3 regions of the Paenibacillus sp. BR1-192 genome follow, and region 2 is predicted to be linked to each of the others. Evidence: riboswitches for the same ligand, from Rfam matches in the RefSeq annotation. Region 2 holds a riboswitch; each other region holds the start of a gene.
The links. Region 2 has a riboswitch for ZMP and ZTP ahead of P0X86_RS19780 (bifunctional 5,10-methylenetetrahydrofolate dehydrogenase/5,10-methenyltetrahydrofolate cyclohydrolase). Riboswitches for the same ligand answer to the same signal wherever they lie in the genome.
Positions count from the first base shown of each region.

Region 1 (7,927 bases), 2.2 Mb from region 2:
GCCGCTAAGCAGCAGGCTTGATGGTCGGGTGGAACTTCGTCGCGGTCTGGAAAATAACCAAAACCGAATCGTCATTTATATGAGAGGATGCCGTTCCCATGGGAACGGCATCTTTTTTTGTTAAAGTCGTGACGCGCCAATCTATGAATTTTTTTCGATTTGCTAGATTCCACGTTTATATCTTTTTCAGTCGGACATACTGATAGCATCATAGAGTTTCGTTCATAGAGAGGCGGTTGTCCGAGATGAAAAATTATAGTGAAACCCTCCGTATTATCGTGAAAAAAATGGTTGTGCTCTTATCCTGCATGTTTATGTTCATCATGGCTTGGGAGGGACAGCAGATCGATGCTTCCGTTGTTGGCGGTCCGATCCCTCAAGAATCGATAAGGCTTCGCATTCTCGCGAATTCAGATAACCCGTCCGATCAGCTCGTCAAAAGAGAGATTCGAGACGCGGTCGTTGAGCAAATGCAGCTTTGGGTCCTGGAGCTGGAGAACCCGCAAAGCCTGGAAGACGCCAAAGCATTAACCCGGCAGCATCTTCCGGAAATCCGCCAGCTGGTGGGTGAAGAGCTGAGAAAAAGAGGGATCACCTACAATTACCATGTAGAGCTTGGCGTCGTGCCGTTCCCGACCAAATTGTACGGGGGCACGGTGTATCCGGCGGGCGATTACGATGCGCTGCGGATTACGTTAGGCGAAGGTCAAGGACAAAACTGGTGGTGCGTCCTGTTCCCGCCGCTGTGCTTCATCGACGGCGGCAGCGGGGATGCGGCAGCTCAGCCTGTCGAGACGGGAATTCAAACGGTGTCCGCCGATGCGGGCGACAACGCTTCTCCGGAGGAAGCGCCGAAGAAGGCAAGCGAAAGCGAGCCGGAGGTCCGCTTCTTCCTGTGGGATATGTTCCTGGGCCTCTGGAATTGGGTGGCAAGCTTGTTCTAGGATGATCCCGCGTATTGATTTCCAATACGGACAGGGTATGATAAACTTGGATGAAGAAGTACGTGTTCAAAAAGGTGGATTTTCAGCACCGAAGCTAATGCTTCCGATGTGCGTTTTTTCAAAACGCTTCAGTTGGATGAAGCTAGGGACTGAGGAGTGGAGCGTACGTTTTGGGTACGTGAGCACCGGAAGGCCCGGCTGAATTCAAGATTCGATGCCGAGCTGCTTCTTGATTCGCTTCGTGTTAGATATAGGATTTATAAGTTATCAACGGAGTTGATGAAATTCTATATCGCAAGAAAACCTACCTATGCATCGCGGTCGCTCATCCTTGAAGTGGCTTCGATGAGGGGTTTTCTTATCAAAAGCGGACTTTTTGAACAACCTCTAGAAGAGTGCTTTCTCTTTGGCGCGACCGGTTTCCATGGGAACCGGCACGGGACTGAAGAACGAGAAGCGCTTTTTCTTTTGGAGTATAGGCAAAACGCGTTTGGATGTTTATATATTTCATATACAGAAAGCTTGGGATAGGTATGGAACAGAACGGAAATGACAAGGAACGCAACCTGCAGCGGGAACAAGGCTCCCGGAATGCTGCATCGAAGCCAACCAAAGTGTGGCACGTCTTAAGCTCCCTCTCCAAGGAGAGCCTCGGGTCCGAGAAGGAAGCGAAGCAGGCGCTGCACGAAGCAGGCCAGGTGCTTGCACAGGGCGGTACGGTGGCTTTTCCGACGGAAACGGTGTACGGACTTAGTGCTGACGCCGGCAATACGGAGGCGGTCGAGCGCATCTTCGCCGCCAAAGGTCGGCCATCGGACAATCCGTTGATCGTGCATATCTCGGAGCTGGCTCAGCTTGACGGCTTGGTCCAGCAGGTGAACGAGACGGAGCGGGCGCTGATGGCGTCGTTCTGGCCCGGACCGCTGTCGCTGGTGCTGCCCGTGAAACCGGGCGCCGTATCGCCTCGCGTGACGGCCGGGCTCGATACGGTTGCCGTGCGGATGCCGGATCACCCCGTGGCGCTGGCTCTGATCAGCGCCGCCGGTTGTCCGCTTGCCGCACCGAGCGCGAATCGCTCCGGCCGGCCAAGCCCGACGCTGGCCAGCCATGTGCTGGAGGATCTGGCGGGGGCGATCGACGGCGTGCTCGACGGCGGCCCGGCCGGGGTGGGCGTCGAGTCGACGGTGGTGCAGGTCGGCGAAGACGGTGCCGTCACGGTGCTCCGCCCGGGCGGCGTCACGCTCGAGCAGCTTGCCGCGGTGGCGGCAAGCGTGCGCCAGGACCCGGCGCTGCAGCGCGCTGCCGGGGAGGCGGAGAGCCCGGCGCCGCGCTCGCCGGGCATGAAGTACACGCACTACGCACCGAAGGGTGCGATGTGCGTGGTGCAGGGCCCGCGTGCCGACGCGGTGTCGGCACGCATCGCGGCCGAGCTCGAGGCGGCGGCCCGGCGCGGGGAGGTGACCGGCGTGCTGTCGTTCGACGAGCACATCGGTCGCTACCGCGCGGACGTTGCCGTCTCGCTCGGCAGCCTGGCCGAGCCGGAGGAAGCGGCCCGCCGGCTGTACGCCGGCCTGCGCCGCTTCGATGAAGAAGGCGCGACTTTCATCCTGGCCGAAGCGTGCCCGGAGCAGGGGCTTGGCGCAGCCGTCATGAACCGGCTGCTGAAGGCCGCGGGACATCACATCGTCCACGTCCATGAAGAGGTCGATTGAACGGTTTTAGCATGATTTCCCCCTTGTCCGCATATGGTGTACAAGACCATGGGACTTGGGGGAATGGGGATGTTGGAGGCGTCTGTCCAATCGGGACAGCTTGCGGCGATTCTGCTGATGGCGGTTGCACTCGGGCTAGACGCATTTTCGCTTGGCATCGGAGTCGGAATGAGAGGCGGCATGCGCTTAGGCCATATGCTGGGCATCAGCTTCATGATCGCAATGTTTCACATGCTTATGCCGCTGGCAGGCTTGTTTGCCGGCCGCTATGTAGGCATGCTGCTGGGGCACGTCACAGGGTTTGCAGCAGGCGGGCTACTCCTCCTGCTGGGCGGGCATATGCTGTATAATGCTTGGCGGGGCGGGGAAGGTCAGCGCATTCATCCTACCGCGTTCTTGGGCATGCTGCTGTTTTCGCTCAGCGTCAGCATCGACTCCTTCTCGGTAGGCGTTTCGCTTGGGATGTTCGTGGATGATGTGCTGCTGATCGTGATCTCCTTCGGTGTCGTGGGCGGTTTGCTATCCATTCTCGGCCTGCTGCTCGGCCGTCAGGTGAGCAACAAGCTGGGGGAGTACGGCGAGATGCTGGGCGGACTGATTTTGATCATCTTTGGCGTGATGTTTATCTTTTGATGCAATATTTGTTACAATAATCCCAAAACAACCTACAACGGGAGGTACGGGACCGTGAAAAATATATTGTTTGTCTGCACGGGGAATACCTGCCGCAGCCCGATGGCGGAAGGGATGCTGCGCAAGCTCGCCAAACAGCGGGGCATTCCCCTGGAAACGCAATCCGCCGGCGTCTCGGCCGTGGACGGCATGCCGGTATCCCGTCATGCGGAATCGATACTGCGGGACCAGGATATTCAAGATCGTTTGGTATCTAAGCCGCTGACCGCGAATCTGGTGGAATGGGCAGACCTGATTCTGACGCTGACCCAGTCGCATAAGCAGTATGCGATTCGGCAGTTCCCGCATGCGGCCGACAAGATGCACACGCTGAAGGAGTTTGTGGAGGATGACCGGCGGGTGCTGGATGATCTGCGGGAGCAGGACAGCCTGTACGCGACGCTTGAGCTGGCCAGATCGCTGGGCCGCGATGTCAGCGACCGCGACCGGGAGCGTCTGATCGAGCTGCGCCAGCGCATTCCGAGCTTCGATATCTCCGATCCTTTCGGCGGCTCGCGGGAGGAATACGAGGCGACGGCGGCGGAGATTCGGACGGCGCTCTTCCGCCTGCTGGACAAGCTGGAAGCGGATCAGCATAAATAGGATCGGGTTCCACGGAAACGAAGAGTGAATCTGGATCCGGGCTCAATCTGGCTAAAAAAGCCGCTTGCCTTTCGCAGGGTATTGCTTTAAGATGAAGGTGAAAAACATGAATCCGATGTAACTGGCGACGAAGTGGATGAAACCACGATGGAGCATCGGAATATACGGCCGGTCGCCTGGGCAAAGAGCATTTGGAGCACAATACGTGCGCCGACTGCTCTTTTTTCGTCTTTTGCGTGGAGTTTGGGTTATAATGAAACAAGCTAAAACGCAAAAGCGAACATTCGAGGGGGTTTTTCATAGATGAAAATTGCATTGGGTACCGATCATGCCGGCATTCGTCTGAAAGAGGAGATCGTGGAGGTCATTCGGGGTCTTGGACACGAGGTGGAGGATCTTGGCTGCGGCTGTTCCGATTCCGTGGATTATCCCGATTACGCGCTTCCGGTGTGCGAGAAGGTGGTCTCGGGTGAAGCGGATCGGGGCATTCTGATCTGCGGAACGGGAATCGGCATGAGCATTGCCGCCAACAAGGTGCCGGGCATCCGTTGCGCGCTGACGCATGATGTATTTTCGGCCAAAGCCACGCGTGAGCATAATGACAGCAACGTGATTGCGCTGGGCGAGCGCGTCGTCGGCCCCGGGCTTGCTGCCGAGATCGTCAGCGCATGGCTGACAACGGATTTCAGCCAGGGCGAACGCCATGTCGGCCGCGTGAACAAGATCAAGGCCATCGAGGAGCGTTACCTGAAGAGCGAATCGCGATAGGTCAACGCGTAAAGCTGCTGCGGTTATTGCGTATGGAATGAAGCATCTTCTGTGAAAAAAATCATCGGGAGGACTGTGACATGACGGATATCCCCAAGGTTTCCTTGAGCGAACAGACGGCGCGGATCGTCCGCGAGCTGGCCGAAGCGGCAGCCTTAGGACCGGGCAAGGTGCTGGTCATCGGAGCCAGCACCAGTGAAGTGGTCGGACGCCGGATCGGCACGGGCGGCGCTCTTGAAACGGCGCAGCAGCTTCTTCAGGGCATTGCCGAGGTTCAAGCGGAATTCAGCTTCGCTGTAGCCTATCAATGCTGTGAGCATTTGAACCGGGCGCTAGTCATGGAGCGGGGGCTGCTTGAAGAGCTGCGCCTGACGGAAGTGGCGGCTGTACCGATTCCGGGGGCGGGAGGCTCCATGGCCTCGGCGGCGTATCGGAGTATGAAGGAGCCCTGCCTTGCGGAATCCATTGAGGCCCATGCGGGTGTCGATATCGGCGAGACGCTGATCGGCATGCATTTGCGAAGAGTGGCGGTTCCGTTCAGGCCGAGCGAGCGTTATGTCGGCGATGCGCGCGTAACGGCGGCTTACACCCGGCCGAAGCTGATCGGCGGAGAACGTGCCGTGTACCGGCTTGAGCAGCGGGATGATTCCACGCTGTGCGATTGATTCGAATGAGAGCCCGCTTTAGTCATTAGGTAAACTTGTAGTCTTGACTTGGCAAGAGAAAATAACGATTGATTATGGGAGGATATGAACATGATGGAACATTTGCGGAAGAATGACCCGGCTGTATTGGAAGCGATGGATTTGGAACTGAAGCGTCAACGCAGCAACATTGAGCTGATTGCCTCCGAGAACATCGTCAGCGAAGCGGTTATGGAAGCCATGGGGACGGTACTGACGAATAAATATGCGGAAGGCTACCCTGGCAAGCGTTATTACGGCGGCTGTGAGCGAGTGGATATCGTGGAGGATATCGCCCGTGACCGCGCGAAGGAATTGTTCGGTGCCGAGCATGCCAACGTTCAGCCGCACTCCGGCGCCCAAGCGAACATGGCGGTGTATTTGGCTGCGCTCAAGCCTGGAGATACCGTGCTCGGCATGAACCTGGCCCACGGCGGCCATTTGACTCACGGAAGCCCGGTTAACGCGTCCGGCCTTCTGTACAATTTCGTTGCGTACGGCGTGCAGGAAGACACGTTCCTTATCGATTACGACGAAGTCCGCAAAGCGGCTTTCAAACACCGTCCTCGTCTGATCGTGGCGGGTGCAAGTGCATATCCTCGCATCATTGATTTCGAGAAGCTTGCTGCCATCGCGAACGACGTAGGCGCATTGTTCATGGTCGATATGGCTCATATTGCGGGTCTTGTTGCCGCGGGTCTTCACCCGAATCCGGTTCCGCATGCCCATTTCGTAACCACCACGACGCACAAGACCCTTCGCGGACCTCGCGGCGGCATGATTCTGTGCAAGAAGGCATGGGCACAGGCGATCGACAAAGCGGTGTTCCCAGGCTCCCAGGGCGGACCGCTCATGCATGTCATTGCTTCCAAGGCCGTTGCGCTTGGCGAAGCATTGGATCCGTCCTTCAAGACGTATGCAGAGAACGTCGTGAAGAACGCGAAAGTGCTGGCTGACACCCTGATCGAGGAAGGCCTGAACATCGTTTCCGGCGGAACCGATAACCATCTGATGCTGGTCGATACCCGCAATCTGGACATCACCGGCAAAGACGCAGAGAAGGTGCTGGATTCCATCGGGATTACCGTCAACAAGAACGCCATCCCGTTTGATCCGACGAGCCCGTTCGTCACGAGCGGTATCCGTATCGGTACGCCGGCAGTAACCTCCCGCGGCATGGATGAGCAGGCGATGGTGAAAATCGCGAAGATTATTGCCATGACCTTGAAGCAGCCTAAAGACGAAGCAACGCTGGAAAAAGCGGGCCGTTTGGTGGCTGAGCTTACGGATCAATATCCTCTTTATGCCGAAATGAAATATTAATCACAGTTTCGTCAGCATAAGAGGCCTATGATAAGAGGACCCCACCTGAAGGTGGGGTCCTCTTTTAGGAGCTGTCACATTCTGGCCAGATTGCTATGCTCGCATGCTCCCGGTCGGGTCGCTTGGCGGTGAGGATCAATATAGGCGAAAATGGAAAACCTAGGTGCAGGGCTGACGAAGATCCGGTTATAAGGTCAAAACTCACGGAAATAAACATGACTCGTGCAGGTGTCAATTGACTAGAGGGAATGATATAATAGACAGGATTTATGGAGCTCACAAGTATTTACGCCCATATTGAAATAACATTTGCATTCAAACCGGAGGGACCAGACATGGGAAAATTGGTGATTTGTGATCACCCGTTGATTCAACACAAACTTACATTTATACGCGATATGCGGACTAACACAAAAGACTTTCGCGAATTGGTAGACGAAGTCGCGACTTTGATGGCTTATGAAATTACGCGGGAGGTTCCTCTTGAATCGATATCTGTTCAGACGCCGGTAGCCGAAACCCAAGGGAAAGTCATTTCCGGCCGGATGCTCGGCCTCGTGCCCATCCTGCGTGCGGGTCTTGGCATGCTGGACGGCGTGGTCAAGCTGCTTCCCGCTGCCAAGGTAGGGCATGTCGGATTGTTCCGCGACCCGGAAACGCTTCAGCCCGTGGAATATTATACGAAGCTTCCAACCGACGTGACGGAGCGGGAATTGATCGTCATCGATCCGATGCTGGCGACGGGCGGATCGGCCATCGCTGCGATCGACGTGCTGAAGAAGCGCGGCTGCACCCAGATCAAGATGATGAATCTCGTAGCTGCGCCGGAAGGCGTAAAGGCCGTGCATGACGTCCATCCGGACGTGGATATTTACGTTGCTGCTCTGGATGAAGGGCTCAACGACCATGGCTACATCGTACCGGGCCTGGGTGATGCAGGAGATCGGCTGTACGGCACGAAATAAGAGCCGAGCCAGTCATTCTTACGACTTGAATTGAAAAAACAAGCATGCAAAGAGGGGTAATTTCAAACATGTCAAAAGTGAAAGTGATGACGATATTTGGGGTCCGCCCCGAAGCGATCAAGATGGCGCCGCTTATTCTGGAACTTCAGCGCCATCCGGAGCATATCGAATCGGTGGTTTGTGTAACTGCGCAGCATCGGCAAATGCTGGATCAGGTGCTTGACGTGTTCAAGATTGTTCCGGACTACGACTTGGAC
Region 1 covers NZ_CP120718.1:6,637,015-6,644,941, reverse strand. Annotated here, with positions in the region: gene P0X86_RS30580 (FtsW/RodA/SpoVE family cell cycle protein) at 1-21, shown strand, start outside; gene spoIIR (stage II sporulation protein R) at 246-944, shown strand; gene P0X86_RS30570 (L-threonylcarbamoyladenylate synthase) at 1,478-2,656, shown strand; gene P0X86_RS30565 (manganese efflux pump MntP) at 2,726-3,289, shown strand; gene P0X86_RS30560 (low molecular weight protein arginine phosphatase) at 3,344-3,931, shown strand; ZMP/ZTP riboswitch at 4,039-4,120, shown strand; gene rpiB (ribose 5-phosphate isomerase B) at 4,235-4,699, shown strand; gene P0X86_RS30550 (TIGR01440 family protein) at 4,780-5,364, shown strand; gene P0X86_RS30545 (serine hydroxymethyltransferase) at 5,455-6,705, shown strand; gene upp (uracil phosphoribosyltransferase) at 7,041-7,670, shown strand; gene wecB (non-hydrolyzing UDP-N-acetylglucosamine 2-epimerase) at 7,739-7,927, shown strand, end outside.
Region 1: it holds a riboswitch for ZMP and ZTP, as region 2 does, so the genes downstream of both, rpiB (ribose 5-phosphate isomerase B) here and P0X86_RS19780 (bifunctional 5,10-methylenetetrahydrofolate dehydrogenase/5,10-methenyltetrahydrofolate cyclohydrolase) in region 2, are expected to answer to the same signal.

Region 2 (7,927 bases):
GTTGAAAAAGGCTCCTTTGACCTTGTCGATCTGCTCGACCTTCTTCTGGTCAATTTTCTTCTGATCATGAACCATGATTCTCAGCCTGGTGGCACAATGGGCAAAGGAAGCGATGTTCTCCCTGCCGCCAATGGCTTCCACTACCTGCCTTGCGATTTCCCGATTATCCGCTGCCATGTTCATTCAGCCCCTTCTTTATCTTTTACGGCTTCGGTCAGATCCCATTTCTCGACCTTCAAGCCGGCACTGCCGTTCTGTACGAAAAATCGAATGTTACGGCTGTTCCACTTCGGAAAAATTCTGCTTGTAAACACCTCTTCGCCATCGTTGATGAACAGCTCGACCGAAGAAATGTCCACGAACAGATGAAATTTGATCGAATTTCTTTCGGTTGGCAGCATACAGGATCGTTCCGCTCCGTAATCACTGACAATCGTTGCACCCGAAGAAGAGCGATCCAGCGTAACCTTCCGTTGGCCGGATTCATATCGAATAACGGTTCGTTCCCCTTCGCCAGCCCGAAATTCAATGCCAACGACGTCCGCCTCGATGGCTTGGAACTCGCATATCATTTCGAATGCGGTTCCTTGAACCCCCTCGTAACTCTTCACTTCGCTGTGAAGCGTATCCACTGCCTGAGCGGCATGATCGCGGAGCGCTTGAAGCTCGGGAACCGGCTGTTGAATCAGCCTGCCTTCACGGAACGTAAGCATACGCGGAAGCGTCAAACAATGGGCCCAGCCATGCGAATCGGTGGGATACCCGATATCCGGCAAACCCATCCAGCCCACCATGATGCGCCGGTCTTTCTCATCCAGCATGGTCTGCGGCGCGTAGAAATCAAAACCTCTGTCCAGCTCGCAAAAGGGACCGTGATCAAACTCCAGCGTATTCCTATTGAGCGGCTTGCCTGAAATATAGCCGGATTGATAAATGTTTCGAAAATGGTCGTCCTCCGGAAGCAGCCCTTGCGGGGAAAACAGAAGCACGCCCTGGCCATCCAGTTCAAAATAGTCGGGGCATTCCCACATATAGCCGAAATGCTGAAGCCGGGTTTGTATCTCCCCCTTGAATTCCCAAACCAATAGATCCGAGGATTCATAAACGACAGCCGCACCTGTCTGGTTAACCCTTTGGGCACCGATGACGAACCGGTACTTGTCTTTGTCTTGCCATACTTTCGGATCTCGGAAGTGTTCGGTGTATCCGTCCGGCACATGGTCGATCAGCGGCTTATCGAGCTTCGTGATGGATCCGTCGCGGTCCATCACAGCCATGCATTGATAAGATTGCCTGTTCCATTCCTCATCCCGGGCATTCCCGGTATACATGAGGCATAGTTTGCCATCTTTCACGATACCGCTGCCCGAATAAGCGCCATATGCATCATGCGGGTGACCGGGTTCAATTGCGATGCCTTGGTTCTGCCAAAACACCAGATCTTTCGAGGAAGTATGGTACCAGTATTTCAAGCCGTGAAACGTACCCAGAGGAAACCATTGGTAAAACAAGTGATACTCTCCGTTGTAATAAGAAAATCCATTGGGATCATTCATCAGGCCCATGATGGGCTGCACGTGAAATTTTTGCCTCCATTCGCTTAATCGCACTTTCTTCCTAATGGAGGAAAGCTCTTCGGGAGAAGCCTGATCCAGGCGTCGGTATTTCAGTTCTCTGTCCATATCTCTTCTCCTTATAAATGGGCTTGCTGAAAAATCAAACAGATCATGCTAACGCGTGCACGCTACTGTGGTGGAACCGGTTCCAATCAAAGGTAAAAATAATGAACTCAGTTCCAATACCAAGCAAACACTCGGATTGGAACCGGTTCCGTTATTTGAAGTATAAAATACCTAATTCAGATTGTCAACGCTTTCCCGATGAATCATCTCGCAATTCATGATCGTCAGGAAATCCACCGGCTCGTCGTTGACCAGCTTCATAATATGCTGTGCCGCGAGGTGGCCCGCTTGGAAATATCCATATTTCACCGTTGTTAACCCGGGATGAATCACCTCGGTTACGTCGTATCCGCCAAATCCGGTCACGGAAAGTTGGTCGGGAATAGAGATGCCTTTCATGTTCGCAGCTTTCATCACGCCTAGCGCAATGTTGTCCGTGGCGCAGACCACGGCCGTTGGCAGCGTTCGGTGAAGCTCAAACATGGAGCATGCCGTCTTCACACCATCCGACATCTTGAATCCACTCTCATAGAGAACCGCTTCCGCCTCTTCATACTCGCTTACCGCTTTGAGGAACCCTTCCTTCCGCTTGACTCCGACGGCTACGTCCTTTTCCGTCACCCCGATATAGGCAATTTGACGATGTCCCATCGACAGCACGTACCGGCCCATGTCATAACCTGCGGCATAATCGTTATAGATCATGCTGTGGACATGGTCGTGCTGTTGTCCGAGCAGAATGACCGGAATGCCGATCTCTTGAATCGCGGCAAGATGGGTTTCCGTAACCTGCGTGGCGAACAGAATAATGCCTGATATTTTTTGTCTGGCGAGATCATACAGCGCTTCGATCTCCCTGGATAAATCCTGGCTTGCGTTGATGATCAGTAGCTGATATCCGTGTTTTCTTAATTCTTCGTCCATGCCGGCGACAGTCTGCGATGCGGAGAAGGAGTCCAGACGCGGCATAATGGTGCCGATCATGCTCGTTTTTTTCGCTTTCAGGCTTTGCGCAAAAGAATTCGGGATATAGCCGGTTTCCTGAATAACCTGCTCAATCTTGCGGCGTGTCGCATGACTGACGGATCCTCCGTTCAAGAAACGGGAGACCGTGCTTTTGGCAACTCCGGCTTTGTGGGCAATATCGGCGATCGTGTTCTTCATGCCAAGATCTCCGGAGCCGTTAGCAGCGCTGCATCGAACGGATCATTCTCTGGAGCTCCTTGTTGTCCCGCACAACAGGCCATGATTCGTATAAACATGAATCTCTCCCCTTCGTATTTCTCTTATTCCTAACTATACCATGACGTCCAGGGGTCCGTGAAATGCGGGCTCCAAGCCTAGCATTGCATGGTCCATATTGGCTTCTATGTTCCAGGCTCTGACATGAAATGAAGGATTCGAAGGGGATGATTCATGGGTGCAGCCTTGCTTCACATGCAAGTAGTCAAGTGCATTCCCTTAAGCTTGGACGGTTCGCTCGGCCGATTCGACGGTATGCTTCAGCAATGTCGCTATCGTCACGGGGCCGACGCCCGCCGGTACCGGCGTGATTGCGGAAGCCACCTTGGCGCAGGCTTCGTAATCGCAGTCCCCGATATTCCCTTTATTGTAACCGGCGTCCAACACGACGGCACCCGGCTTGATCCAGTCCCCTTGAATGAAATTAGGCTTGCCTACGGCCGCAACCACAATATCCGCTTGGGACACAATCTCCCCAAGGTTCTTCGTTCTCGAATGGCAGATCGTAACCGTGGCGTTGCGATTGAGCAGCATCATCGATACCGGCTTGCCCAAAATCGGACTGCGTCCGACCACCACCGCATGCTTCCCTTCGATCGGCAGGCTGTAATAGTCCATAATCGCGATAATCGCCGCCGGCGTACATGACGGGTAATCGGCGAAACCAAACGCATTTTGCGAGAACCCGAGCGTGGTTACTCCATCCACGTCTTTTTTCATGTCGATGGCATCAAAAGCCGCCCGCTCATCGATATGGTGCGGTACCGGGTGCTGAAGCAGAATACCGTGGACGTTCGGATCCTCGTTCAGTGCTTGAATCGCGGCGATCAGCTCCTCCGTCGTTGTCGATGTCTCCAGCACTACTTTTTTGGATATGATGCCAAGCCGCTCGCACGCATTTCCCTTCATCCGCACATAGGTCGCCGAAGCAGGATCATCGCCAACCAGAATCGTTGCCAGACAGGGGGTTACCCCTTGCTGTTTCAATTCCTGTACCTTCACCGCCAGCTTGGCCTTGATATCATCGGATACTTTTTTTCCATCCAAAATTACGGGTTCCTTACTCATGCTAATCCGCTCCTTCGCCATTGTATTAAAAAACATAAAGAGGCAAGGCGACTCGAACGTCTCCTTACCTCTTGCCCAGGCGTACGGCATATGATCCCATGTGCTCCCTCTTGGTAACCCAAGCTACGCCAGTAACACATGGATAACTTTTTTTAATATATCACGACTTTGGACTTCGCGCCACCGGCTATGCGGCCGCCCTTTAATCGTAAAGTTTTTGATTTGTTGCCTGAAATCACGTATGTTGCCGATGGTACAAGCATAGAATGTCCTAAGAACAATTCGTTCCAGGAGGCCTTGATGAGATATCCGGCGATCTTCAAAATGCTGCCCTTTATACTGCCGCTTGTGTTCGTGATTCCGGTCTTGACGATATGGCTGCAGAAGGACTTAAACCCCATACCCAGCCAAGACCTGCAGCAGGTTAAAACCGTCTTCACGGGCATCTTCCTTGAGGCACTTCCTTTCATTTTGCTTGGAGTGCTGCTGTCGTCCCTTTTGCAGTTGTTCGTAAAAGAGCAATGGGTGCGGCGTCTCACGCCGAAGAATCCGATGGTTGGCGTCCTGTTCGCTTCCATGCTCGGCATCCTGTTTCCCATCTGCGAATGCGGGATGATCCCGGTCGTTCGCAGGTTGATGCTGAAGGGGATGCCCGCCTATATCGCCGTCACCTTTATCCTCAGCGGTCCTATTCTGAATCCCATTGTATTCGCATCAACGATCATGGCCTTCCGTTCGCATCCCGAAGTGACGATCGGACGAATGGGACTGGCTTTTGCAGTCGCGGTGACGACGGGTTTGCTCGTTTATGTTTTTTCAAGAAGCAGCCCCTTGAAGCGTTCCTTTCAAGAGTTCGCCGAACAGGGCTCCAGCAAGGGGGAACGTTTGTTGCATGAGCATCCCAAAACCTGGAGAAGCATGTTTGTCCACGCCGGAGACGAGCTGATCGAGATGTGCAAATATTTAGTCCTGGGCGCATTCCTGACGGCCTGCATCCAATCCTTCATTCCGAGGGAGGAGCTGCTGGCTCTGGGGAACGGTCCTGCCGCCTCCTATCTGTTCATGATGGGCTTTGCCTTCATCCTGTCCCTCTGCTCAACTTCGGACGCCTTCGTGGCATCGGCATTCACGCACACCTTTACCGTCGGCCCGCTGGTTTCCTTCCTGGTTCTCGGCCCGATGCTGGATTTCAAAAGCCTGCTCATGCTGTCGGCTACCTTCAAGACCAAATTCGTGATCGGCTTAAGCCTGCTGGTGATTACGCTTGTCTTTATCGGCTCTGTAGCCGTCAACGCGCTATTCGGCGGTTAGGTGTAGTAAACAAACTGGAGTGGCAATACACGAAAACGGTTGGAATAACGGCACCTTCAGGCTGTTATGCCTTCGGATATCCACTTGAGATTGGAGGTGTTCGGGACGTGAAGCCCCGTCTGAGCCTGCGAAGCCACTATATACTGCGATCGCTGCTTATCGCAGCTCTGGCCGCCTATATCATGCATCTGAACGCATCAAATTCGCTGGACTATTACTTGGCTCCCCATATGCAGACCCTGCTTCTGCTCTGTCCGGTGCCGCTGTTGTTCATAGCTTTCGGCATGCTGTGGCACGCCATTGCGGGAGCTTCCGGCGAGGTGTGCGATTGCGAGCACCCCCTGCCCAGCGGACTGATCAAAAACATATCGGTTTACGGGTTATTCACGGTGCCGCTGCTGTTCGGCCTGCTCCTGCCGGACCAAGCCCTCGGCAGCGATATGGCGGCCAAAAAAGGCATGATCTACACCTATCCGAACCCCGATGTTCGCCGTAAAGCCGAGGAGCGGAATGCTCCCGCCGCATCGGGCATGGAGAAGCATGGAACGAATGATGACCTGGCGGCAGCGGAGGACATCGCACTGAACGAGCGTTTTGTTCCCAAAGACATCTACAGCGTGGAATTCGCGGAGCTGGCCAAGCGCTTATATACCTTACCCGTCATCCGAGTGGAGCCGGACATTTTCTCGGAGACCGTTGGGGCCATGGATATGTACAAACAGCATTTTCAAGGAAAGGCCATCACCGTCCAAGGATTTGTTTTCCGCGATGGACATATGAACGAAGACGCCTTCGCCGTCAGCCGCTTCCTCGTGATGTGCTGCACGGCAGACGCCGTCCCGTTCGGGGTCATGGTGCGCGCCGCGAATGCTTCGTCATTCGCGAATGACGCGTGGGTTCAGATCGATGGCACGATCCAGGTCACCACCTCGGACGGTATGGAAACGCTGCAGATTCAAGCGGAACGGATTCAGCCGATCGAGCAGCCGTCATCCCCTTACATTTTCACGAATCCCGACTCTGTCGCAGAGTTTGATGAACTGTATTCGAATGATATCGAGACCAAGGAGGTAATCAATAAATGAACAAGATACCCGTCGTGCTGATTAGCGGATTTTTGGGGAGCGGCAAAACCACGCTGCTCCTCAGGCTGCTGGCGTATGCCGCCAATCGGCAATGGAGAACCGCCGTCCTGATGAATGAGATGGGCGAACAGGACGTGGATGGCGATATCCTATCCGGTGAAATGCCTGATCTTCCGATCGAGAAGCTGCTTGACGGCTGCATCTGCTGCACCAAACGAGACGAGCTGGGGCAAGCCCTGAAAAGCCTGTTAGATCGGAAGCCCGATCTCGTCTTCATCGAGACGACCGGAGTGGCGAATCCTGAACAGATTCTTGAGGATTTGCAGGATCTGTCATTGGCTGATCGAATATCGATCCGTGGCAAAATCGCCTTGGCCGACTGCAGCAAATTCCTCGAGTATAACAGCTTCTTTGCATCCAGTCGCGAGCTGGTCCGTACCCTGCGGGGACAAATCAGCTTCGCGGACCGGATCATCCTGAACAAGGCGGGAGAATGCGAAGAGAAACAGATCCATAAAGTCATTACCTCCATTAGAAAAATCAATACGACGGCAAGCCTGTCCGTAACCGACTACAGCCGTTTGGATGAGCATGAAATGTTTGCGGCCCTTCAGCTAGAGCCAACGGAGAATCATAGCCATTCATCTCATTCTTCCAACCGGCAAGGGAGTCCTGCGGAACGCCTGCAAGGCAGCGAATGGACCAGCGAAGAAGATCGGAGCAAGCTGGGGCACCGCAACCATGAAGGAGCTTTCATTCACAATGAGCATCGCCATGGTCACGGAGAAGAGGCCGGGCATGGCAGCCATTCCTATACCGGCCTGGATACCTTGACTCTATCTGCCCCGACCCCTTTCCCGCTTGAGATCAGCCTCATCGAAACCTTTCTCGCTGCACGCGGTTCCGGCCTGCTACGGGCCAAAGGATATATTCAGCTCCCCACGGGTCCCTCCCTGGTTCAGTGGGCAGGTTCACAGCTTGCCATCGAGCCCAGCACGCTGAAGCTGCAGCGGGGCTATCTTACGTTAATCGGCCATCGCCTGGATAAAACGCGCATTGTCCAGCAGTGGGAGGACTTGCTCAGCGGCGTGGTGCAGTGACATTCGAATGCATGCAGGGATATGAAAAAAAGATAAGGAGATCCTCAGGGATCTCCTTTTTTTCGGTTCGTTTATGATTAGTCCCTAGGATAATTCACTTCCATAATATCCATAAAAGGAACCTTCGTAATGACGCCGTTCTGTTTCATATGCACCTTCCCTGTGCGGGAGTCCATTTGATCGATTTGTCCGCGGACCGCCTCTTCCCATCCCCAGACCGTCAGTACGATGACCGATTCCTCCTGGTAAGCTTCCGTTAGCTGATTTCCGAGCTCTTCCAGTACAAACTCATCCCTAGTGGGTCGCTTTGGAACTTTTGCTTTTGCCATAATCTTGTCCTCCTGATTTATGTTGTTCATGCGTCAGCATTACATTCTCAATGAAAACGAATCTTTCATCCATTCTATGAATTAGGAATCTACTACCTATTATACATCAA
Region 2 covers NZ_CP120718.1:4,450,357-4,458,283, forward strand. Annotated here, with positions in the region: gene P0X86_RS19765 (sucrose-specific PTS transporter subunit IIBC) at 1-183, opposite strand, end outside; gene P0X86_RS19770 (glycoside hydrolase family 32 protein) at 180-1,682, opposite strand; gene P0X86_RS19775 (LacI family DNA-binding transcriptional regulator) at 1,854-2,846, opposite strand; gene P0X86_RS19780 (bifunctional 5,10-methylenetetrahydrofolate dehydrogenase/5,10-methenyltetrahydrofolate cyclohydrolase) at 3,144-3,992, opposite strand; ZMP/ZTP riboswitch at 4,059-4,138, opposite strand; gene P0X86_RS19785 (permease) at 4,293-5,303, shown strand; gene P0X86_RS19790 (TIGR03943 family putative permease subunit) at 5,411-6,388, shown strand; gene P0X86_RS19795 (CobW family GTP-binding protein) at 6,385-7,488, shown strand; gene P0X86_RS19800 (YolD-like family protein) at 7,566-7,817, opposite strand.

Region 3 (7,927 bases), 170 kb from region 2:
CTTGAAGTTGATATCCACCAGCAGAATGACGTACATCGGCTCCCCGTCATGAACGACCGTAATGCCTTTGCTCATCGTGACGACCCATTCAAACGTTTGGTCGAATAAATTCTGAACATGGGGCAGCGAGAAGCTCAGATGGTCGGAGACTCTCATGGCCGAGTGAAACCAGCTCTGTTCCGTCACCTTGGCGCTGGGCTTGACCGGAATGGCCGGATGGTTCCGCAGCATGTCGCCCTGATCATTAAACAAAGCGATGGAGACGATGTCATCTCGGCTTCGCATGATCGTATCGAGTTGTTTTGTCACCTGTTCATCGTCCCACTGCCCGTCTGCCAGCATATTTTCCTCGATCGCCCGATACAGCTGCGCCATCCCGTCCACGTAATCCTCGAGATTATAGCTAACCTGGTCCACGATTTGCTGGGCATTCAGGAATACGCTTTGCTCTGCCGATCGCGAGAATTTATTGAAGAGCAGTACGGCTACCACGATCACAATGAGCAGAATGAACGCCGAGAAGGACCACATGATGATGGATTGAATGCTGTGCGCCCGGAATCGCTTAACCCATCGTTGAACAAACGGTAGGACCGAGTATCGCTTCGTATACGTGATTTTCACCGATGCCCTACCCCCTCGCTTGTGCCCGATATTCCTTAGGCGAAACGCCGACCTGCTTCTTGAAGCTGAAGCTGAAATAATTCGGATCGGCAAACCCGACGCGCTCCGCGATTTCGAAAGCCTTCAGGTCGGTGGATCGTAAAAGCTCCTTGGCCGTTTCCATCCGCAGCTGCATTAAGTACTGCACATAGGTCATTTTGAGCTCTTTTTTGAATACGCCGCTAAAATAGCCTGTGCTGATATGCAGGTGCATGCACAGCTTCTGCAGCGATATATCCGGGTCGCCGTAATGCTCCCGCGTGTATTGGAGCGCTTTCTCCACGATGTCTTTATAGGCATGCTGCCTAGAGCTGGAGATTTGCTTGCGGATGGCCAAACTGACATCCTGAAGCCAAGCTTTAGCCTCCTGTAGTCCGGAAAACTTGAAGATCTCGGCATGCAGCTGATACCCCGCTCCAAACATCTCCTCAAGCTCGATCCCGGATTCTTTTGCCGTTCGAAGTATGGCCGTTACGACTTCCAGGAGATAGATCTGAACCTCTTGAATCGTGCAGGATGCTCCGATCAGCTCATCGAATATGTGCGTAATCGCTTCACTTAATTCCTCCGCGGTTCCGAGCTTAAGATTGCGGATCAGCGCTTGCTCCTGCAATTCGTCCAGGCGGACCCCTTCCTGCCTCGGACTCTCCACGTCATCGATGAAGATGACTTTCTCGGCACCGAGAATCAGCCGGTAGTCCAGCGCCAGCAGCGCATCCTGGTAGGAGTGCTTAAGATCGGACAGAGTCCGGACCCTGGAACCCACGCCGATCGTAACCGGCAGCTTCAGATAGTGAAGAATGCTTTTGAGCAAACGATCCAGTGCGACCTGCAGGTCGCCAAACCACGACTCGTCCTCGCAGCCGTCATTCGTAATCAAGAACACGATGCTATCCTGGTATATGAATGCGCTTCCAAAAGAAAGGGGATCCATCAGCTCTTTCGCAATGTTCAGCATGGCGTGCAGCATCAAGTCCATATCGCCGGAATGCCGCAGGGAGCTTGATGGAGCACTCTCCTTATGCTCAGCCGCCGGATATAAAGCCATCACCGCGGCGAGATAACAGGCGCCGTTCAGCGGAAGGCCGTAATTCCGAGTTTTCTCCTCAATGATGGACCGGGGCAGTTTTCGGGTTAACAGCGAAGCCAGGAACGATTCCCGAAGCAAAGGCAGGCTTGTCCGGTAATGCTCCTTCAATTGGCGCACGTCCTCACGCTCCGCCACCTCCATATCGATTTTGTCCTTGATCTTGCCTAATAACTCCATGAAGCTTTCGGCAGAGAACGGCTTGAGCAAATACTCATCCACGCTGAGCGTAATCGCTTGGCGGGCGTAATCAAATTCGTCATAGCCGGTCAAAATCACGATTTTGCACAGCGGCTGATGCTCCCTTAGCCATGAGGCCAGCTGCAGTCCATCCTGAAAGGGCATACTGATATCGGTAATAACGACATCCGGCTCCAACCGCTCCGCAGCCTCCACGGCCTCTCTTCCGTTCTCCGCCGTCCCCTTGATCTCGAATCCGCAGGCTTCCCATTGGATTTCCTGAACGAGGCCTTCTCTCACATCGGCTTCATCATCCACTAACAGCACTTTATACAATGCGACCCCTCCCGTTTCTGTCCTGTTCGGTTGCAAACTGAATCTATAGTGATCTTACCTCGCCGCGCCAAAATTGGGAATCTTCCACATTATGTTTTTTGCAACAAAAAAAAGAACGAATGCACGACTCCAGCGAAACAGCGCTTCCCTGTTCCTGGAGTCATGATTCGTTCCGAAATCGATTGTGCAGCATTCCTTACGCCTGAACGGGTACGGAGACGGGTTTTACCGGCGTGCTCAACCTCTTGATGCTCAGATAGTAAGCGATGCCGAGCGGGATGACGGCGCCCAGCCAAGCCAGCGGATTTGCCAGGCTTGCACCGAGGAAGCCGATCTGCGCGGTCAGGAAGATAGCAGCCAGTACCCGCATGATCAGCTCCATGATGCCCGCCACAGTGGGAATTAAGCTCTGACCAAGCCCCTGAAGCGTGAAGCGGTAGATGAAGAGCAGCGAAAGAAGCAGATAGGTGCTGCCGTTCGATAAGAAATACAGCCTGCTGAGAGACAGCAATTCCTCTTGGCCTTGACCCACAAAAAGGCTGACGGCGGCAGGACCCGCGAATATAACCAGCAGGCCCACGGCGATGCTGAATGATCCCGAGAGCCAAATACACTGCTTAACCCCCAGTTTGATCCGGTCTATGCGATTCGCTCCGAAGTTCTGAGCGGCAAAAGTCGCCATCGTAATCCCGAAGGAACTCATCGGCTGCGTGGCGAGCATATCAATCTTCTGAGCAGCGGTATAAGCCGCAACGGCTGATGCCCCGAGACCGTTTAGCGTGATCTGCAGAATAATGGCTCCGATGGCGATAATGGAGGCTTGGAAGCCCATCGGAAAACCTACCCACATATGCTGGCGAATAAATTTCCAATCGATGGACCAGTCGGCATTCTTGAATTGAAGGAGCGGGACCTTCTTATGAATGTAGATCAGACAGAGCAGGCAGGAGAACAGCTGCGATACAACCGTGGCAAGTCCGGCTCCGGCGACTCCCATCTTAAATACGAGAATGAATAAGAGGTCGAGCACGATGTTCAGAATGCTTGCAACGACCAGGAAGAGAAGCGGCGTCCGGCTGTCGCCGAGAGCGCGGAGCAGGTTAGCCAGCAAATTAAACAGAACGGCCGCGCCGACGCCCCAGTTAATGACGATCAGATACGAATACGCATCATCCAAAATTTCGGCAGGGGTGTTCATCATGACGAGGACGGGTCTCGTAAATATAACGCTCACGATGGTGAGGAATACCGTGAACACCAGACTGATCCATATACTCGTTCCCACGCTTTTGCGGACGCCTGCGATATCCTTAGCTCCAAAACGCTGTGCCGTTATGATAGACAAGCCAGCCGTCAAGCCTTGGGCAAAGCCGATGACAAAAAACAAAATGCTGCCTGTCGAGCCAACGGCTGCAAGTGCGTTCACGCCAATGGTACGTCCCACGATAAGGGTGTCCGCCATGTTGTAAAATTGTTGAAAAATATTACCGATCAAAAGCGGGATGGTAAACATGATAATCAGCTTGATCGGACTTCCTTGCGTCATGTCTCTCATGTAGATTCTCCTATGCCGTCAATAAACGTTCCTCTAGAGATTTATTTGAAATATTATGCTTCAAGCAGCGCTTATCGCATCGAATGGAAACATTATAATGGGTGAGGGTCGTTTGTATTCTTGTGTATCTTATCATGAAAGAACATAAATTTCTCCTATTTATTCCCGAAATCAAAACTAAAAGCAAGTACTCGTCATTCGAAGAGTCTGTACCCGATTTGGATCCCTGATTTCTCTATAACTGAAAAGGCCAACCGGTCATTTCGGTTGGCCTTTTCAACATGATGACATGTGATATCCCTATGGAATTCCGATGTTTATGCCTCTTCGACGGCAAGCTTATCCAAGGCCAGCTTCGCACGTGACCGCGCTTCTTCGACATCGCCGGCGGTTGACAGCGCGACTGCTACTCGTCTTCCGACCTTGGTTACCGGTTTGCCGAACATGCGAAGCTGCGTATTCGGAACGGCCAGCGCTTGATCGGCGCCTGTAATCGTATAGTCTTCCAGCTCTCGGCCGGCTTTCAGGGGGCGGCTGGCTCCCGGCGTGATCAATTCGATCTCTGGTATCGGAAACCCGAGAATGGCACGGACATGAAGCGCAAATTCGGATAGATTTTGCGTGACCAGCGTAACCAGCCCAGTATCATGCGGACGCGGGGATACCTCGCTGAAGTACACCTTATCCTCGGCCAAAAATAATTCAACGCCGAACAAGCCGTATCCGCCAAGCTCGTCGGTAATCTTCCGCGCAATATATTTAGCTTCCTCGATTTGCGCTTCAGACATATCGTGCGGCTGCCACGATTCGATATAATCTCCGCTTTCCTGAATATGCCCGATCGGCGCACAGAAGCTTGTTCCATTGACGGAGCGGACGGTCAGAAGCGTGATCTCCGACTGGAATGTAATGAATTCCTCAATGATCACTCTTCCGTTCTGCACGCGGCCGCCTTCCATGGCGACGTTCCAGCAGGACTCGATATCCCCTTCCGAACGGCACACGCTTTGGCCTTTGCCGGAGGAGCTCATCAGCGGTTTGATCACGCACGGAAAACCCATGTCCAGGACAGCCTGCTTGAATTCCTCATAAGTATCGGCAAATCGATAGTCCGCAGTCGGCAGCCCCAACTCCTCTGATGCCAACCGGCGGATCCCTTCACGGTCCATCGTAAGCTTTGCGGCTCGGGCGGTAGGAATCACCCGATACCCCTCATCCTCCAGCTTCACCAGCTCCGAAGTAGCCAGCGCTTCAATCTCCGGTACGATCAGATCCGGTTTTTCCAGCTCAATGATTGCGCGCAGCTTCTCGCCGTCCAGCATATCGATCACATGGCTGTGATCGGCAACATGCATGGCAGGAGCATCGGCATAACGATCGACGGCTACGGTGTGGACACCCAATCGTTGTGCTTCAATTATGACTTCTTTCCCTAGTTCTCCAGATCCCAGCAGCAATATTTTTTTCGTTTTGAACATCGTTGTTTTATCCCCTTTTCATAGTTTCAGAGACGATAGAAGCCCAAGAAAATAATAAAGAGGTAAGGGAAATAAACCTCCCTTACCTCTGCCCAGGCGTACGGCCTTTGTCATCCATGTGCTCCCTCATGGTTCCCCATGCTACGCCAGTCACACATAAACCTATACATTGTTACATAAATGATACTGAATCTTTTCGTTAAATGCAATATCAGCCTGCGTCTTTAAGATTTGGACTTCAACATTTCGATCATATCCTGAAGCGAGTGTGACAGCCATTTCTTAGGATGAATGACAATCTGGATGTCCAGTCGAATGTCAGGGTGTTGAAAGGGAAGAATCGCCAGCTCTCCCCTCTTGATTTCCTCCTCTGCTACCATTCTCGGCAATAGCGAGATGCCGGTACCGGACATGATATATCTTTTGATTGCCTCGGGGTTGCCCAATTCCAAACCAATACGGACGGGAGTTCCGCTGGCGCGCAGCACTTTTTCCAGCATGATCCGGTAATTGCATGTATCCTCGGTCATAATCCATTCGGTATCAGCCAGATGCTCCAGCTTGATGACGGGCAATCTACGAAGCGGATGATCCGGATGGGCAATCAAAAGGAGGGGCTCTTCCCGGATCGAGATCCAATTCAATGAAGTATCTTCCGGTTTGTTCTCCAGAACAAGCCCGAGATCGTACTCACCCTCTCTTACCTTACTGACGATGCTATCTTCACGATCAGGCTGCAAGCGGATGACGAGATCCTCATGCTTCTGCCTCAGCCGATGAATGACGGCTGGAAGAAAATAAGCGGCAAGCGAGTCGATCGTTCCAATCGATAAGTTGCCCCCGCCTTGTTTCGTCAGCTTTTCCTTAGACTGCTGGAACAGATCCAGCATTTGGACAGCATACTTGAACAGCTCCTCCCCTGACTTCGTCAGGCGCAGGCCTCTGCCATACCGTTCAAACAGCTTGACGCCGTATTCCTTCTCCAGCTTCTGAATCTGGGTGGTAACGCTGGATTGTGCATAACCTAATTCGTCAGCGGCTTTAGTAAAGCTCTTTCGGACAGCAACCTCCCTGAAGGTTTGCAGATAGATCAGTTCCATCGCTCTCTCCTTATCAATAATATTGATAATAGCTATCTATTATTATAGATAACACCGATTCCATTTCCTATGGTAAAGTAAAGCCACAATTCATGAAATGGAGGAAAGATCATGTTGAGTCCGCAAGAATTGAGAGGTATTTATGTTCCGGTGGTCACTCCCTTTTCACATGAATACGCATTGGATATTCCGTCTTATCATCGTTATTTGAAGAATTTGTTATCCCATGACATTCAAGGATTGGTCATCAACGGAACGACCGGAGAAGCGCCGACGGTAACTTGGGAAGAAGTGGTTCAGGTGGTGGAGGAAACGCGAAGAGGTTTGGACGGGCGGCTATTGCCGGTCATTATTGGTACGGGTACCAACGATACGTTCTCCAGCATGAAGCGGACGGAATGGGCAGGACATATCGGGGCAGACGCGGTATTGGTGGTCACGCCGTATTACAGCCGCCCTTCGATTGAGGGCATTATACAACATTTCCGCAAAGTCGCGGAGGTGGGAATACCGGTTATATTGTACGAAGTTCCTTCGCGCACTGGAATTTCCTTACCGGTCGATGCCATTCGAAGAATCATGGAGATCCCCGGTGTCATCGGAATGAAGGACAGCACTGCGAGTACGGAGCTTATGAGAAGCTTGTCTCCATACGATACGAAGCCTGTTCTATGCGGGGACGATGTCCGCTTTCATGAGATGCTGCGTCATGGTGCATCCGGGGGCATTTTGGCGTCGGCCAATGTGAATACCGAGGCTTTTATTCGTGTGTATCAATTAGCTGCCCAAGGGGATTATTCTCGTTCCGAAAAGGAGTTTGAAGTGCTGCTTCCCGTTATTCATCAGTTGTTCGCAGAATCCAATCCCGCTCCGCTAAAATGGCTGCTTGCCAAGCAAGGCCTTATCTCATCCGACACCCTGCGCCTGCCGATGGGCACCATTACGGATGAGCTCAAGCTATCCTTGGATCAAGCACTCAAAAACTGAGAAACTTTAAATCGTGGACGTAATAGATTTCTCCTCAAGAGTGGCGGGGCGCATACGCTGCCTTGCCTTTCTTGAATGGATGATTCGGATGCGATAGGGCGCACATGCTTTCAATCAGCAGATGATGGGATGGATGATACTGACATTTTACGCAAAAAAAGAAATCCTGCTTAAATCTATCGCTTTAAAGGATTGATGAATGAAATCGCCCCACTTATAATATGGGTACATTCAATTCCTCCCAGAAATTTGAAAGGAGACTTGCAGTGCTGCCCTATTCCACCCCTAATCATGATTTTGCCTTCGAACAATCTGTAATCGGTATGGCTTTGGTATCGCTAGATGGAACGATTCTTAAGGTCAATTCGGCACTATGTGATCTGTTGGGTTACTCGCCGCAGGAGTTAACTGCCGGGGCGCCGCAAGAAGAAAACAGCCTGCGCGAGTTATTGGATCGAGTGATTCAGAACGCTAGGGCTGCCCAAGGTCATCAGCCATCCGTCCCCCCGGTTGAACATGCTTACCGTCATCCGTCTGATCG
Region 3 covers NZ_CP120718.1:4,276,994-4,284,920, forward strand. Annotated here, with positions in the region: gene P0X86_RS18930 (cache domain-containing sensor histidine kinase) at 1-624, opposite strand, end outside; gene P0X86_RS18935 (response regulator) at 632-2,266, opposite strand; gene P0X86_RS18940 (MATE family efflux transporter) at 2,463-3,821, opposite strand; gene purT (phosphoribosylglycinamide formyltransferase 2) at 4,139-5,299, opposite strand; ZMP/ZTP riboswitch at 5,383-5,463, opposite strand; gene P0X86_RS18950 (LysR family transcriptional regulator) at 5,524-6,399, opposite strand; gene dapA (4-hydroxy-tetrahydrodipicolinate synthase) at 6,511-7,386, shown strand; gene P0X86_RS18960 (PAS domain-containing sensor histidine kinase) at 7,653-7,927, shown strand, end outside.
Region 3: it holds a riboswitch for ZMP and ZTP, as region 2 does, so the genes downstream of both, purT (phosphoribosylglycinamide formyltransferase 2) here and P0X86_RS19780 (bifunctional 5,10-methylenetetrahydrofolate dehydrogenase/5,10-methenyltetrahydrofolate cyclohydrolase) in region 2, are expected to answer to the same signal.